One region of the Petrocella sp. genome, then DNA from elsewhere that is predicted to be linked to it. Evidence: predicted binding sites of a transcription regulator. Region 1 holds the regulator's gene; the other holds the start of a gene.
The links. The regulator Rex, encoded in region 1, represses fermentation and respiration genes when NADH is low (regulators of the CRP and FNR family bind a similar motif). The targets are predictions, from matches to a motif close to ATTGTTAANTANTTAACAAT.
Positions count from the first base shown of each region.

Region 2: a site for Rex is predicted at 2,749-2,768, ahead of AC6F8J_RS01910 (iron-sulfur cluster assembly scaffold protein). Genes of this name have one in related genera too.

Region 1 covers NZ_JCBCDA010000066.1:4,501-8,721, forward strand. Annotated here, with positions in the region: gene AC6F8J_RS07575 (NAD(P)H-hydrate dehydratase) at 1-227, opposite strand, end outside; gene acpS (holo-ACP synthase) at 208-594, opposite strand; gene AC6F8J_RS07585 (hypothetical protein) at 591-1,187, opposite strand; gene AC6F8J_RS07590 (redox-sensing transcriptional repressor Rex) at 1,368-2,000, opposite strand; gene AC6F8J_RS07595 (ATP-binding cassette domain-containing protein) at 2,171-4,093, shown strand; gene AC6F8J_RS07600 (FCD domain-containing protein) at 4,191-4,221, opposite strand, start outside.
Region 2 covers NZ_JCBCDA010000012.1:4,289-8,509, forward strand. Annotated here, with positions in the region: gene AC6F8J_RS01890 (histidine phosphatase family protein) at 1-334, shown strand, start outside; gene AC6F8J_RS01895 (cysteine-rich small domain-containing protein) at 318-593, opposite strand; gene AC6F8J_RS01900 (hypothetical protein) at 799-990, shown strand; gene AC6F8J_RS01905 (GGGtGRT protein) at 974-1,978, opposite strand; gene AC6F8J_RS01910 (iron-sulfur cluster assembly scaffold protein) at 1,998-2,690, opposite strand; gene AC6F8J_RS01915 (glutamate synthase small subunit) at 3,129-4,221, opposite strand, start outside.

The sequences.
Region 1 (4,221 bases):
AGAACTGTTACCTTTTCGCCCCTCTGAATCAAAATTCTGGCAATGGCAAAGCCATCTCCGCCATTATTGCCAACGCCACACACAACCAGTATTGACTTGCGATTTTTAGGGACCTCATCACACACAGCCATAGCTGCATGCTCCATTAAAACTATCCCAGGGATTGCATAATCTTTGATTGTTGTCTGATCCATCAGTGCCACTTGATTACTCTTTGCTACAATCATATTTCTCTCCCAATACAACAACGGAAACCATTGATTTCGTATGTGAAACTGTAATGTGCCATTTGTCGATTCCCATTTGCTTTTCCATCTCTTTTGCCTGTCCGTACAACTTAATATAGGGTCTTCCAAGTTCATTTCTTAATATTTCTACATCTTTTAGACCAAACTCTCTAAACCCTGTCCCAAAGACTTTGGTTACAGCTTCTTTGATAGAAAAATTTGCTGCAATGGTAGATGGGTTCATTTTTCTATCCCTAAATAGATTAAGTTCCGCTTTTGTAAAATATCTCATTAAAAATTTTGGCCTAGATACTGCTTTAAGGATTCGTTCTATTTCTATCATATCATTACCTATGCCAACAATCATTCTTCACCTCCGAAGTAATGTGCATCCAATTGTTCAATAACTTCTAAACCGGCTAAATCATGTATGAATTCATAAAGCCTTGTATTCTCTTCATCCAAATCTTCTTTTTTACCAACAAGTTCTTTGACTTTATCATGTATGGTCTGAATTTCAGATTCAAGTCTTCTTTTCTTTTCTTTATTATGTATCATACGCTCATAGAAAATAATCATGCTTTCTTTAAGCAAGGTTTGATTCACTTTTTCTATTTCATGAGGTAGTTCTTGTTTTCTCTTTTCATAGGCATCAAACTTACCATTAATCTCTTGAATATGCTTATGCTTTTTTTCCAGTTCCTTTGTGCCTTCTGCGTGCTTATCGTCAAAAGCAAGGGACATACCTGAAATGATGTCATCCATCATCTTTTTTTTCAAAGCTTTGTATGCTTTATATTCTGTATTAACCTTACCCTGTTCTTTTAATAGTTTGTTCAGTTGGCTTTCTAACGTTTTTATTTTATATGGTTTTTTACCGGTGAATAAACTATGCCAATTTTGATCAAGTACGACTATGTGTTCGGATTTCTTTATCTGTATGTGAGGTTTTTTATCCATCATGACAACTCCTAACATAGTATTTGATGGTTGCATTGTAGAATAGGAACGCTAAGATATTTGTAAAAAAAGATAGAAAAAATTCTAAGCTAAGTACCATCAGCTTCAAACCATTTCCTATCTCTTATTATAACTTGACTAAGTATTGAATATATTACAAGTATATTACATTTCAAACTATTACTCAGAATCCTTAATTCGATAAGACAAAGTCATCAGACTTTCTGATAAGTGAACATTTTCAACCACCACATCATAGTTATTAATCTGTAAATCAACAGGTGCAAAATTCCATATACCTCTAATACCCCATTCGCATAGATCATTGGCTATTGCAGGTGCTTTGGTTTTTGGGACGGTTAATATGGCTATATCAATGTTATTTTCAACAACAAACTCTTTAAGTTGATCCATATCTTGTACATCCATACCCCGAACAGATATTCCTACCAATCTTGGGTTGACATCAAAAAGTCCTTTTACAACAAAACCACGCTTTTCAAAATCTGTATAATTAGCTAAAGCCTGACCTAAATTACCGGAACCTATTATAATCACACTATAGTGATTCTCAAGCCCCAAAATCTTCGCAATCTCATTATACAGGTGACTTACATTATACCCATAACCTTGCTGACCAAACCCACCGAAATTATTTAAATCCTGACGGATTTGAGAAGCTGTAACATCCATACGTTGACTTAGTTCATTTGAGGAGATTCGAACGATATCATTCTCAAGTAGTTCTCCAAGATATCTATAATATCTAGGTAATCTTTTTATAACTGCTGTCGATATTCTCTTATCTGACATATCATGGCCCCCATTCTTCCGTATCTTAATACCATTATAGCTATTTGTTAAATAACTGTCAATTCTAATTAGTATATTGTTTATTTTGTACCTTACTTTCCTTTTTCTTTTCAATGGTTCTAATTAGTGGTATGATAATGTCGAAACACAGATAAAGAAAGGATACAATCATGATATTAAGTTGTAAAAATATTACTAAATCATTTATCGTAGATACCTTATTAAAGGATATTAATTTCATTATCAATGAAGGCGAAAAAGTAGCACTCATTGGAATCAACGGTGCCGGTAAAACCACGCTTTTCAGAATCCTTACCGGTGAACTTTTAGCTGATCGTGGTTCTGTCTATAAAGCTTCTGGTAAAACATTCGGCTATTTGAAGCAAAATGCATTATCCGATTCAAATCAGTCCCTTTACAAGACTGTTTACAATGCCAACGAGCAATTGGTTCATATAAAAAATGAACTTACCGATTTAGAAGAAAAAATTCATCTTCATGAAGGTGATCTTGATTTATTAGATAAACTTAATGAAGATTATGCTAAATTACGTCATCTTTTTGAATCCATTGATGGTTATCAATATGAAAGTCTAATCAAAGGTGTTTTAAAAGGTCTAGGTTTCTCACAAGACGACTTTGATCTTGAAGTGTCTAAACTATCCGGTGGTCAGAAGACAAGGCTGGCTCTTGCGAGAGAACTCATCTTAAATCCCGACTGTCTTATGTTAGATGAACCAACCAACCATCTAGATATGGATGCCATTCGCTGGCTAGAGGGATTCTTGCAATCCTATAAAGGTACCTTATTTATCATCTCTCATGATCGTTTTTTTCTTGATCAAATTGTAAATAAAACCATAGAGATTGAAATGGGTAAAGCCATTGAATACCAAGGCAATTTCTCTGATTTTATGAAAAAGAAGGCTCATATTAAAGAAATCCAAGCTAAACACTATGATCAACAACAAAAGACCATAAAGCAACAAGAAGATGTCATTAAGAAGTTACGTTCATTTAATCGAGAAAAGTCTGCTAAAAGAGCTGAAAGCCGTGAAAAACTATTAGAAAAAGTGGAACGTCTAGACCGACCTATGGAAGTTCAGGCTGATATGCATCTTCAATTAAAACCCCGTTATGAAAGCGGGCATGATGTTATGAAAGTCATAGACCTATGTAAATCTTTTGATCGTATAGAGCTTCTAGATCATATTCAGTTCGAAATAAAAAAAGGTGAGCATATTGCACTCATTGGTGATAACGGATCAGGTAAATCAACCCTTTTTAAAATCATCAATAAAGTTATGCAAGCCGATTCTGGTCAGATTCAGCTTGGTGCAAAAGTTAAAATAGGCTACTACGACCAAGAACATCAATTGTTAAACTCAGACAATACCTTAATTGAGGAAATATCTGACGCCTACCCTACACTCACGCAAGGAGAAATTCGTAACATCTTAGCTTCCTATCTTTTTAAGAGTGATGATGTTTTTAAGCATGTTTCAAAGCTAAGTGGTGGTGAAAAAGGACGCTTAACTTTAGTTAAACTCATGCTGAGTGAAGCCAATTTCCTGATTTTGGACGAGCCTACTAACCATTTGGATTTGATTTCAAAGAGTGTTCTAGAAAATGCGTTAATCGGTTATCAAGGTACGATCTTGTTTATATCTCACGATCGCTATTTTGTCAATCGTGTCGCCCATAAAGTCATGCATTTGTCCGAAAAAAAAATCAAAACCTATTTAGGTGATTATGATGAATTCTTAAGACAGCATGACATAAATGATTCAGAAGAAACAGCAATACTTTCAGAGATAACAACAGAAAACAAATCCAACTGGTTAGACGATAAAGCAAAAAAAACCGAAAGGCGAAGACTAGAAAACCTTCTTGAAAAAGCTGAATTGGACATTCACAGCCACGAAGAGCAAATAGAGAGTATCCATCAGCAACTCTGTCAAGAAGCCGTGTATACGGACCATGAAGCAGCTACTAGGCTCACTGAAGAGAAGTCAGTTCTTGAATCCTCTCTTGAGAAGTTATATGAATCATGGACGCAACTTCATGATGCACTAGAAAAAATAAAGACGTAGTGATTCTACGGATGGATTTTCATAGGATCCGTTGAGATAAAACTAAAAAAAGTAGCAACCTAAGACTTTCCTCCATGGTTACTACTTTTTAATACTATTAATTATGATCCATATCCAAAATCTGAACA
Region 2 (4,221 bases), on a different contig from region 1:
TTCGGATTTTTGGAATAATCCTGACCACTTCTATATAAAAGGTCAAGAAAGTTTTGCGAGTGTTCAAAATAGAGCAGCAAAGTTTTTTGAAGAACTTCTAAAAAAGCATAGTTCGGGAAGAATCTTTATCGTAGCTCATGCTATCATAATAAAAGGCTTACTAAATTATATTCAGGGTCGGGATATCAAACATTTTTGGGAAGGTAAGCAAATATTACCAACAAGTCTAACCAGAATCAATTCGGATGAAGATCGACTCAGCGTGATTTACATGAGTGACGTCTCTCATTATGAAAAACCCGTGGAACAAGGATGGTTTATAGATGAGGTTTAGTTTTATTAAAGATTTGTTCACGAAGCAACTTATTAATATATAAATCGCTATCAGGTCGATGAGGCAACAAGCAATTACTGCAGTCTTTAACCCCATTAACAAGTATAAAATTCCCTTTACACTCCAATAAATAGAGGGGGCAATAACAATACTTACAATTAAAAGTATCCAGCTGATCTGTCATATGGCAAGGGAAATAAGCACACTCCGTATTATTAAAAAAAGCATAACTGTTCTTCATAACGCACACACCTTTCATTAGAACTTATTAAAACAGAAAAGATAATCTCTTTTAATGTAATAAATGTACCAAGTATGCATCAAAATTGCAATAAAAATCACCAAAAAAAGCAGTAAGTATTCATTTTATAGCCTTACCTTCAAGAAGGTCTAGCAAAAATGAAAACTCACTGCTTTATAATATTCTCTTCAAAAAGTTTCAAGATAAAGTTGAATAATTTTATATGGATCTCACCAACATCGACCATGAAGTTCATGGAGCAGACTGTGTAACTGAAGTGGAGCAACATGGCTGTTACTCGTCGACTTTTGGTGCATGGATGCACCAATCGGAGACCGTAGTCATACAGACTGTGGAAGGGTTTTCATGGGACCTATTAGAATTAACCATTTATATTCTTAAGCCTTCTTCATAGCTACTTCAACAGCAACAGCAACAGCAACAGAAGCACCAACCATAGGGTTGTTACCCATTCCAATTAATCCCATCATCTCAACGTGAGCAGGAACAGAAGAAGAACCGGCAAACTGAGCATCAGAATGCATTCTACCCATAGTATCCGTCATGCCATAAGAAGCAGGACCTGCACCCATATTATCAGGATGTAAAGTTCTACCTGTACCACCACCAGAAGCAACAGAGAAGAATTTCTTACCAAGAAGGTTGCATTCTTTTTTGTAGGTACCGACAGTTGGATGTTGGAAGCGAGTTGGGTTAGTTGAATTTCCTGTTATAGAGACATCAACACCTTCAGCATGCATAACAGCTACACCTTCAACAACATCATCAACACCAAAACACTTAACAGCACCACGAGGGCCATCAGAAAAACGTGTTTCTTTGATCACGTTAAGTTTACCGGTAGCATAATCAAGCTCAGTCTCTACATGTGTAAAACCATTGATTCTAGAAATCATATAAGCAGCATCTTTTCCAAGGCCATTTAAGATGACTCTAAGTGGGTTAGTTCGGACTCTGTTAGCGCTCATAGCGATACCAATAGCACCTTCAGCAGCGGCAAAAGACTCATGACCTGCTACAAGTGCAAAACACTGGGTTTCTTCTTTAAGAAGCATAGCGGCTAAGTTACCATGACCGATACCAACAGCTCTTTGGTCAGCAACAGAACCAGGAATACAGAAAGCTTGTAAGCCTTCGCCAAGTGTTTCAGCAACATCAGCCGCCGCTGTTTGACCTTTTTTTATAGCAATAGCAGCACCTAAAGTGTATGACCATAATGCATTATCAAAACAGATTGGTTGAATGCCTTTAACAATCTCATGAACATCAACGCCTTTATCTAAACATAATTGTCTAGCATCTTCTAATGTGCCAAGCTCATATTTTTCAAGCACGGGCGTAATTTGATTGATTCTTCTATCATAACTTTCAAATAACATGATTTTAATCCTCCTGTATATTCTATTCGTGTCTTGGGTCTATGACTTTAACAGCTTCGTTAAAACGACCGTATTGACTTGTTGCTTTTTCCATCGCTTCATTGGCATCTATGCCTTTAGCAACCATTTCCATCATTTTTCCAAGATGTACAAATTTATATCCAATGACTTCACCATTAGCATCAAGGCCCATACCAACTACATAACCTTCAGCCATTTCAAGGTAACGTACACCTTTAGCACTTGTGCCATACATCGTACCAACTTGCGATCTTAATCCTTTTCCAAGGTCTTCGAGACCGGCACCGATAGGCAGACCACCTTCTGAAAAAGCTGTTTGAGTTCTACCATAGGAAATTTGTAAGAAGAGTTCTCTCATAGCCACGTTGATGGCATCACAGACTAAGTCTGTATTCAAAGCTTCTAGAATCGTTTTTCCGGTCAAAATCTCTGAAGCCATAGCGGCAGAGTGGGTCATTCCAGAACAACCGATGGTTTCAATAAGTGCCTCATGGATAATGCCTTCTTTTACATTAAGCGTCAGCTTACACGCACCTTGTTGTGGCGCGCACCAACCGATACCATGTGTTAAACCTGAGATGTCGGAAACATCGTAAGCTTTGACCCATTTTCCTTCTTCTGGAATTGGAGCGGGTCCGTGAATTGGTCCTCTTGAAACTGTACACATATTTTCTACTTCATGTGAGTAAATCATATTGGATCTCCTTCCGTTACATTGATAGTATAGTTAAGGCGTCAAAAACACTTTAACCATTGTATAAAAATTGACAAATTTATATCTCTAATTTGAACGGGTAAAGGGTCATAATTAGAGGCAAGGATAGGAAGACTTTAATGATTGTGAGATTAGTAATCATTTTATCAACCAACCTATAAATTGTATGTTGCATACCTAGAACATTTTATCATGAATGTCACAAATATTCAAAGCAAATATAGATAATTCGTTAAAAATTTACTTAGTGGAATTTCCTTGATAGTTAATGCGATGCTCCAACGCATTAACATAGCACAGACTTTCCTAGAGAATTAAACTAGGTCTCTAAGCTTCTTTGCTTAGAGACCTAGTTAACTTACTGATATAGGGATTACCACAAGATCTGACAAAAAGCCAAAATGTATCAAAAAACTTCTATTTCAACGTACTTCTAAGATAAGTTTCACCCATTAAGTATTTATCCACCTCATAAGCCATATTTCTTCCTTCGGCAATAGCATGAACAACCAGAGATTGGCCACGTCGCATATCACCGGAAGCAAAAATGCCAGGGATAGAAGTCTGGAACTCTCGATTTGTAGCAACATTACCTCTTGAATCGTACTCAACACCAAGATCATCTAAAAGTCCGGTATGCTCAGGGTGTAAGAAACCCATAGCAAAGAGGATCAAATCAGCTTCTAGGATGAACTCACTACCTTCAATTTCTTTCATAGTGTGACGACCATCTATTTGCTCCCATGCCAGTCTGACGCACTTAAGTCCTGTTACTTCACCTTTTTCATTACCGAGAAAAGCTTTTGTACCGACAGAAAATTCACGAATATCTTTGTTTAATGCAGCTTCAGCCTCATCATGAGAAGAAGAAGTCTTGTAGAGCCTTGGAAAAACCGGCCAAGGTTGAGTGATATCACGTTCTTTTGGAGGCATGGGTAATAATTCTAGTTGGGTAACATCAATAGCACCTTGTCTTAATGAAGTGCCGATACAGTCAGAACCGGTATCACCACCACCAATGACCACTACTTTTTTGCCTTCAGCTGTAACCGCTATATCTTCTGGAATCTGCTTACCGGCAACACGTTTATTCGATTGAGGGAGAAAATCCATAGCAAAATGGATACCACTGAGATTGCGACCGGATATGGTCAGATCTCTAGGCTCAGTTGAACCACCGGTCAAGCAGATAACATTATACTCGGTTTTAAGAGTTTCTACAGAAATATCGACCCCCACATTGGTACTGGTTTTAATTTGGACACCTTCAGCTACCATTTGGTCAACACGTCTTTGAATATAAGATTTTGGTAATTTATAGTCCGGCACACCGTATCTTACAGCACCACCAATGGCATCAGAACGTTCAAATAGCGTAACATGATGTCCGACACGAGCCAACTGTTGAGCGGCTGCCATGCCTGCAGGACCGGAACCAACAACGGCCACACTTTTTCCTGTACGAATAGCAGGGGGCTCCGGTTTAATCCATCCTTTTGCCCAACCTTTT